2 regions of the Aeromonas oralensis genome follow, and region 2 is predicted to be linked to the other one. Evidence: predicted binding sites of a transcription regulator. Region 2 holds the regulator's gene; the other holds the start of a gene.

Region 1 (4,411 bases), 1.2 Mb from region 2:
CCGTCCGTTATAATGCCCGCCAGGACAACAGATTGCGCGCGCCCCACCCAGCCTGCGCGCCCTTGCCACAGGATCATCAAAAAATGCACAGTGATGCCAATGTCGATCTGACAGAAATTGCCAAATTCGAAGCCATCGCCTCCCGCTGGTGGGACATGGAGGGAGAGTTCAAGCCGCTGCACCAGATAAACCCGGTGCGCCTTGACTGGATCACCGACAAGAGCGGCGGCCTGTTTGGCAAGCGCATCCTCGACATCGGCTGCGGCGGCGGCATTCTCGCCGAGAGCATGGCTCGCCGGGGTGCCAAGGTCACCGGCATCGACATGGGCAAGGAGCCCCTCGGGGTCGCCCGCCTCCATGCCCTCGAGGCGGGAGTGGAGCTCGAGTATCGCCAGATCACCGCCGAGGCTCACGCCGATGAGGCCCCCGGCCAGTATGACGTGGTCACCTGCATGGAGATGCTGGAGCACGTGCCGGATCCCGCCTCCGTGCTGCGCGCCATCGCCACCCTGGTACGCCCGGGCGGCAAGGTGTTCGTCTCCACCATCAACCGCAACCCGAAAGCCTATCTGATGATGATCCTTGGCGCCGAGTACCTGATGAAAATGGTGCCCAAGGGTACCCACGACCACAAGAAGTTCATCACCCCCGCCGAACTGTGTCGCATGGGTGAGGCGGCTGGCCTGCTGGTACGGGACATGAGTGGGGTGCACTACGCGCCGCTCTCCAACAGCTTCAAGCTCGGTCGCAACGTCGACGTCAACTACATGGTGGCGTTCGAGCGCCCGGAGCAAGGCTGATGATGACTCACTCTGCTGCGCCCCTTGGCTGCGTGCTGTTCGATCTGGACGGCACCCTGCTGGACACCGCGCCAGACCTTGGCGCCGCCGTCAACCACGTGCTGATAAACGAAGGCTTCGCCCCCCTCTCTGACGACATCATCCGTCAGACCACCTCCCACGGGGCGCTCGGGCTGCTCAGGGCCGGTCTTGGTGACGAACTGCTGGAAGAGCTGGGCGCCACCCGCCTTCGCACCGCCCTGCTCGACTACTACGCCGCCAACCTCTGCGTCGGCACCCGCCCCTATGAGGGGATGGTGGATCTCATCGAGTGGCTCGACGAGAAGCAGCTGCCCTGGGGCATCGTCACCAACAAGCCGGGCTTTCTCACCGAACCGCTGCTGGCGGCCCTGCCGGCGCTGGCCAGTTGCGGTGTCACCGTCAGCGCCGACACCCTGCCGGTGCGCAAGCCCGACCCCGCCCCCATGTACTTTGCCTGCGACCAGCTTGGCGTCGAGGCGAGCCACTGCCTTTATGTGGGGGATCACGTGCGCGACATCGAGGCTGGCCGCAACGCCGGCATGCGCACCGCCGTCGCCGGCTGGGGTTATCTCAATGACGATGAGGATCCGGCCCAGTGGGGCGCCGATCTGCACTTTGACACCGTGCAAGCCCTGCACCACTGGCTGCGCTACGAGCTGGGCTGAGATTGCCAGCCCGTGCCGGGCAACCCTGGTACAGGAGGCAGGCAGCAGAGATGGATAACAAAGGCAGCTTTACCGCCAAAGGGTGGCCAGATGAGCACTGTTGACTGATCGCGGCAGTGCCTTGGCAGTACCGACGGGGGATCGCTGGCGATCCCCCGTTTTGGCGGTTTGACAAGCAGGGAAGCGGCGAGATCGGACACCTTTTGACCCTTGCTGCACAAGGGATAATCAGGCTGAATTTGCTAGTAAAAACACCCCCTTTTCGCAAGCAAAAAAAGTTATTTAAATTTTCCATGTTCGATCATCAGACTTGCATTTACCGGATCGGACGGATGAAAACCCACTCGCTGTGAGCGTCCACTAACACAGAGCGGAACACCCACAATTTATCCACAGCTAATCCCTTATCCACAGATTGCAAAGCCGGGCCGACCTCACTATCTTGTAGCTCGAAATCAAAATAACACTATATCTTGTGATTCATCGTACAATAGGTCCCCACCTCCCACGCCTCTCAAAGGCCTGGAGGCAAGCACCGTGCGATGGTTTTTCGGGAATCAACTAAAGGTCATCAGCCAATGAACTTGTTTGTGACGAAGCGTAACGGCCACAAAGAACCCATCGATCTGGATAAAATTCACCGCGTGCTCGACTGGGCTGCCGAGGGTCTCGACAACGTGTCGGTCTCCCAGGTGGAACTCAAGTCCCACATCCAGTTCTATGACGGCATCCGTACCGCCGATATCCACGAAACCGTCATCAAGGCCGCTGCTGACCTGATCTCCGAGCAAAGCCCGGACTACCAGTACATGGCCGCCCGCCTGGCCATCTTCCACCTGCGCAAGAAGGCGTACGGCCAGTTCGAGCCGCCCCATCTCTATCAGCACGTTGCCAAACTGGTGGACATGGGCAAGTACGACAAGCACCTGCTGGAAGACTACAGCCAGGCCGAATTCGAGGAGCTGAACCAGCACCTGGATCACTGGCGCGACATGGACTTCTCCTATGCGGCGGTCAAGCAGCTGGAAGGCAAGTACCTGGTCCAGAACCGTGTCACCGGCGAAATTTACGAGAGCCCGCAGTTCCTCTACATCCTGGTAGCGGCCTGCCTCTTCTCCAAGTATCCGAAAGATACCCGTCTGGACTACATCAAGCGCTTCTATGATGCGGTCTCGACCTTCAAGATCTCGCTGCCGACCCCGATCATGAGCGGCGTACGCACCCCGACCCGTCAGTTCAGCTCCTGCGTGCTGATCGAGTGCGACGACAGCCTGGATTCCATCAATGCCACCGCCAGCGCCATCGTGCGTTATGTCTCCCAGCGCGCCGGCATCGGCATCAACGCCGGCCGCATCCGTGGTCTGGGCAGCCCGATCCGTGGTGGCGAAGCGTTCCACACCGGTTGCATCCCCTTCTACAAGTACTTCCAGACTGCCGTGAAGTGCTGCTCCCAGGGCGGCGTGCGCGGCGGTGCGGCCACCCTGTTCTATCCGCTGTGGCACACCGAAGTGGAGAGCCTGCTGGTACTGAAGAACAACCGCGGCGTGGAAGAGAACCGGGTCCGTCACATGGACTACGGCGTACAGATCAACAAGCTGATGTACCAGCGCCTCATCAAGGGCGGCGACATCACCCTGTTCTCCCCGTCCGATGCACCGGGCCTGTACGATGCCTTCTTCGCGGATCAAGACAAGTTCGAAGCGCTCTACGTCAAGTACGAGCAGGACCCGAGCATTCGCAAGAAGACCCTCAAGGCGGTCGATCTCTTCTCCCTGATGATGCAGGAGCGCGCCGGTACCGGTCGCATCTACATCCAGAACGTAGACCACTGCAACACCCACAGCCCGTTCGATCCGAGCGTGGCGCCGGTACGCCAGTCCAACCTCTGCCTCGAGATTGCACTGCCCACCAAGCCGCTCAACAACGTGGATGACGAAGAGGGCGAGATCGCGCTCTGCACCCTGTCCGCCTTCAACCTGGGTGCCATCGAGAAGCTGGAAGATCTGGAAGAGATGGCGGATCTCGCCGTGCGCGCCCTGGATGCCCTGCTCGACTATCAGGACTACCCGCTCAAGGCCGCGATGAAGGGCAGCATGAACCGCCGTACCCTGGGGATCGGCGTCATCAACTACGCCTACTACCTGGCGAAGAATGGTGCCCGCTACTCCGACGGTTCCGGTCTGGCGCTGACCCACCGCACCTTCGAGGCGATCCAGTACTACCTGTTGAAAGCCTCCGTGCAGCTGGCCCGCGAGTTCGGCCCCTGCCCGGCCTTCAACGAGACCACCTATGCCCAGGGTATCCTGCCCATCGATACCTATAAAAAGGATCTGGACAACCTGTGCAACGAGCCGCTGCACCTGGACTGGGAAGCGCTGCGCGAGGAGATCCGCACCGTGGGTCTGCGCAACTCCACCCTGACCGCCCTGATGCCGAGCGAGACCTCCAGCCAGATCTCCAACGCCACCAACGGCATCGAGCCGCCGCGCGGCCTGGTCTCTGTCAAGGCCTCCAAGGACGGCATCCTCAAGCAGGTGGTGCCCGAGTATGACCGCCTGAAGGATCAATACGAACTGCTCTGGAAGCAACCGAGCGTCGATGGTTACCTGCAGCTGGTCGGTATCATGCAGAAGTTCGTGGATCAGGCGATCTCCGCCAACACCAACTATGATCCCGCCCGTTTCGAAGGCAACAAGGTACCGATGAAGCAGCTGCTGAAGGACTTGCTGACCGCCTACAAATACGGCCTCAAGACCCTGTACTATCACAACACCCGTGATGGTGCGGACGATGCCCAGACCGATCTGCAAGATGACGGTTGTGCCGGCGGCGCCTGCAAGATCTGATGAACCGGGCGGGAGCGACAAGCTCCCGCCCTCCTGTTTCCCCTACTTCGCGATATTCGACAACCATGGCCTATTCAAC
Region 2 (4,411 bases):
GGAGCTCTACAAGAAGCTCAACTCCGCCGTCTTCCCGGGTGGTCAGGGTGGCCCGCTGATGCACGTCATCGCCGGTAAAGCGGTGGCCTTCAAAGAGGCACTGGAACCCGAGTTCAAGACCTACCAGGCTCAGGTCGTCAAGAACGCCAAGGCGATGGCAGCGACCTTCATCGAGCGCGGTTACAAGATCGTCTCCGGCGGTACCGACAACCACCTTATGCTGGTTGACCTGATCGGCCGTGAGCTGACCGGCAAAGAGGCCGATGCGGCCCTTGGCAAAGCCAACATCACCGTCAACAAGAACTCCGTGCCCAACGACCCGCGCTCCCCGTTCGTCACCTCCGGCGTGCGGATCGGTACCCCGGCCATCACCCGCCGTGGTTTCAAAGAAGCCGAGTCCATCCAGCTGACCAACTGGATCTGCGACGTGCTGGACAACCACGACAACGATGCCGTGCTGGCCACCGTACGTGAACAGGTGCTGGACATCTGCCGTCGTTTCCCGGTGTATGCCTGATAACGGCCCTCACCCGGTTTGAGACCAATGCCACCCACGGGTGGCATTGTTTTTTTGTGGCGTTTGGCAACACAGGGGGGCCTGATGACTATGAATGGCGAAGAGAATAGCGGGCAAGGCAATCTGATCATGGCCAGTGAACAGCAAGAACCGGCACTGGAGGCTGAGCTCGGGCAGGCGATCCGCGCCCAGTACCACTTTCGCGCCAGCGAACAGGGGGCGCTGGCGTGGGACGTGCGCCGGCTGGTGCGACTGAGCCGCGATCTGCCGGTGCAGGCGGTGGCGCTTGGCGAGATTGCCGAGCTCGATCAGGAGCACTGGTACGACCATGACGCCGCCCGCCCCACGGTGCGCAGCGTGGTGGAGCACTGCCAGTTGATGATGGCGGCCGATCTCGCCTATCCCATCCTGCTGGACAGCGCCGGCCGGGTGATGGATGGCATGCACCGGGTAGGCAAGGCGTTGCTGCTGGGCCACAGCCATATCGAGGCGCGCCGCTTTGCCGTGGATCCCGAACCCGATTATCAGGGCTGCGACCCCGATGCCCTGCCTTATGACGACTGAGCTCGGTTGATTGGATAGTCAGGGTGAACATCGGAAACACTATTTTTCAAGAGATGGATTGCAGGAGATAGCTCAGTGAAGAGAGTGCTAGAGATTCGGAACTATCGGCTCAAAGCCGGGAGTGGAGCGATTTTTCATCGGTTGGTGGCAGAGCAGAGTTTGCCTCTACATCGTGAGTGGGGGATGGATGTGGTGAATCACGGACCCTCCCTTCATGATCCGGACGTTTATTTTTTGATGCGGGCTTACGATGACCTTGAGGAATTGAACCGCTCACAGGCGGCACTCTATGGCACTGAAGCGTGGCGGACAGGTCCGAGAGAAGCCATTGTCGAGTTAATCGAGAGCGACGCCAATACTGTACTCTGGTTGTCTGATGTCGCCATTGATGCACTCCGTGGTTGCTGATGGCATCTGTCACATCCCTTGTTTCCACGGGCTTTTACCGGTTCCGGATGGCCGTGCTACACTGGCCGGCCTAGCGCCAGCCCCCGGGGCCGGCACCCTTTTCCGTCAACGCCGGAGGTCCGATGCATTGCCCTTTCTGTAGTGCGGTAGATACCAAGGTGATCGATTCCCGTCTGGTGGCCGAAGGCCATCAGGTGCGCCGCCGTCGCGAATGTCTGCTCTGCCACGAGCGCTTTACCACCTTCGAAATGGCCGAGCTGGTGATGCCCCGCGTCATCAAGTCCAATGGCTCACGCGAGCCGTTCAACGAAGACAAGCTGCGGGCCGGCATCCTGCGGGCGCTGGAGAAGCGCCCGGTGAGCATGGAGGCCATCGAAAAGGCGGTCAACCACATCAAGTCCCGCCTGCGCGCCACCGGCGAGCGTGAAGTCGCCTCCCAGCTGGTGGGCAATCTGGTGATGGACGAGCTCAAGAGCCTGGACAAGGTGGCCTATATCCGCTTTGCCTCCGTCTATCGCAGCTTTGAAGATATTCGCGAGTTTGGTGAAGAGATCGCCAAGCTGGAGAAGTAAGTTTTTCTTCCAAACCAGGTTGCCGCGCTCGATTACGCTGCGCTAATCGAACCTACGATATTGCGTAAGCCTGGATGTGCTGTCAGAGGAGCCCAGATGTTTAGTCAAGACGATTACCAATGGATGAGCCGGGCCCTCGAACTGGCCCGCCGCGGCCGTTACACCACTGCCCCCAACCCTTGTGTCGGCGCCGTGTTGGTGAAAGCCGGCGTGGTGGTGGGAGAGGGCTGGCACCAGCGGGCCGGCGAGCCCCATGCCGAGGTCTACGCCCTGCATGCCGCCGGTGACAACGCCCGTGGCGCTACCGCCTACGTGACCCTGGAGCCCTGCTCCCATCACGGCCCGCACCCCGCCCTGCGCCGAGGCGCTGATCAAGGCCGGGGTGACCCGTGTGGTCGCCGCCATGGTGGATCCCAACCCTCAGGTGGGTGGACGCGGCCTGCGGATGCTCTCCGAGGCCGGCATCAAGACCGATTTCGGCCTGTTGGCCGCCGAGGCCGAGGCGCTCAACCCGGGCTTTTTCAAGCGGATGCGCACCGCGTTTCCACAGGTGACGGTCAAGCTCGGCGCCAGCCTGGATGGTCGCACGGCCATGGCGAGCGGCGAGAGCCAGTGGATCACCTCCCCGGAGGCGCGTCGCGACGTGCAGCGACTGCGGGCTCGCCACGATGCGGTGCTCTCCAGCGCCGAGACGGTGCTGGCGGATAACGCCTCCCTCACCGTGCGCTGGGACGAGCTGCCAGCCTCGGTCAAGGCCAGCTACCCCAAAGAGACCCTGCGCCAGCCGCTGCGGGTCATCGTCGATTCGCAAAACCGGCTCACCCCGGATCTGCCGCTGTTCCAGAGCGAGGGCCCGGTGCTGCTGGCTCGCCACAAGGCATCCGGTGAGTGGCCCGCCTGGGTGCAACAGCTGGAGGTACCGCTGCTGGACGGCAAGCTGGATCTGGTCAGCCTGTTCATGCTGCTGGCCAAGCAGAACGTCAACTCTGTGCTGGTGGAGGCGGGACCGCGGCTGTGCGGCGCCCTGCTGGACAAGGGGTTGGTGGATGACCTGGTACTCTATCAGGCGCCCAAACTGATGGGGGATGAAGGGCGCGGCCTGTTCCACCTGCCGGGACTGACCCGGCTGTTCCAGGCGCCCAAGCTCAACATCAAGGATGTGCGCATGGTGGGGCCGGATATCCGCATTACGGCCAGACTGGCCTGATTTATCAATGTTAAAGGGGGCGGTGCCGCCCCCATCATCAGCAAGGTGATCTGCATGTTTACCGGAATTATCGAAGCGGTGGGAACCCTGGCCGAGCTGCACCGTCAGGGTGAGGACATGGTCCTCACCGTGCACGCACCGACCCTGGACTTTGGCGACGTCAAGCTGGGCGACTCCATCGCCACCAACGGCGTCTGCCTCACCGTGATCGCGCTCGGCGACAAGAGCTATACCGCCGACGTGTCGCTGGAAACCCTCTCCCGCACCGGTTTCGCCACCGCCAGGGTGGGCGATCGGGTCAACCTCGAGAAGGCGTTGATGCCCACTTCCCGCCTCGGTGGCCACCTGGTCTCCGGCCATGTGGACGGCATCGGCGAGGTGAAGAGCAAATCGTCCAGCGGCCGCGCCATCGAATACTGGATCAAGGCGCCGGGCGAACTCTCCCGCTACATCGCCGAGAAGGGATCGATCGCGGTGGACGGCATCAGCCTCACCGTCAACGCGGTGCAGGGGGATCTGTTCCGGCTGACCATAGTGCCCCACACTGCCCAGGAGACCACCATCGCCCAGTGGAAACCTGGCTACAGGGTCAATCTCGAGGTGGATCAGATTGCCCGCTATCTGGAGCGCTTGATGACGGGCAAGCGCGAGGAGAGCAACGCCTCCACCCTGACCCTGGAAAAGCTGGCCCAGTCCGGTTTCCTGTGACGGCCCCTCGGCGGGAAAAACGCTTTTCTGTGATCCCGCGCCGATTGAAATGGGGCCCCCTGTGCCCCATCTAGAGCACAATAGGCAGTATCAAGCCGAGCCGACTGGCTCAATCCCCGCAGCATGTTGATGGAGTAGCCCATGGCGCTAAGCACGACCCAGGAAATCATTGCCGATATCAAGGCTGGCAAGATGGTGATCCTGATGGATGACGAAGACAGGGAGAACGAAGGGGACCTCATCATGGCCGCCTCCTGTGTCCGCCCGGAAGATATCAACTTCATGGCCCGCTACGGCCGGGGGCTCATCTGTCTGACCCTGACCCGGGATCGCTGCAAGCAGCTGGCGCTGCCGCTGATGGTCGATCGCAACAACGCCCAGTTCTCCACCGCCTTCACCGTGACCATTGAAGCGGCCGAAGGGGTAACCACCGGC

Evidence for each region. Region 2 encodes NrdR, which represses ribonucleotide reductase genes. Its sites were predicted from a motif close to CACNNTATANNGTG; they were not measured.
Region 1: the regulator NrdR is predicted to act here: its motif matches at 1,951-1,964, upstream of nrdA (class 1a ribonucleoside-diphosphate reductase subunit alpha).

What each region holds. Positions count from the first base shown of each region.
Region 1 is NZ_CP187186.1:2,360,069-2,364,479, forward strand. Features, by position in the region: gene ubiG (bifunctional 2-polyprenyl-6-hydroxyphenol methylase/3-demethylubiquinol 3-O-methyltransferase UbiG) at 84-800, shown strand; gene ACPDZI_RS11065 (HAD family hydrolase) at 800-1,486, shown strand; gene nrdA (class 1a ribonucleoside-diphosphate reductase subunit alpha) at 2,065-4,332, shown strand; gene nrdB (class Ia ribonucleoside-diphosphate reductase subunit beta) at 4,398-4,411, shown strand, end outside.
Region 2 is NZ_CP187186.1:3,568,042-3,572,452, reverse strand. Features, by position in the region: gene glyA (serine hydroxymethyltransferase) at 1-517, shown strand, start outside; gene ACPDZI_RS16505 (hypothetical protein) at 647-1,081, shown strand; gene ACPDZI_RS16500 (NIPSNAP family protein) at 1,157-1,489, shown strand; gene nrdR (transcriptional regulator NrdR) at 1,612-2,061, shown strand; partial or broken gene ribD (bifunctional diaminohydroxyphosphoribosylaminopyrimidine deaminase/5-amino-6-(5-phosphoribosylamino)uracil reductase RibD) at 2,158-3,268, shown strand; gene ACPDZI_RS16485 (riboflavin synthase) at 3,323-3,976, shown strand; gene ribBA (bifunctional 3,4-dihydroxy-2-butanone-4-phosphate synthase/GTP cyclohydrolase II) at 4,118-4,411, shown strand, end outside.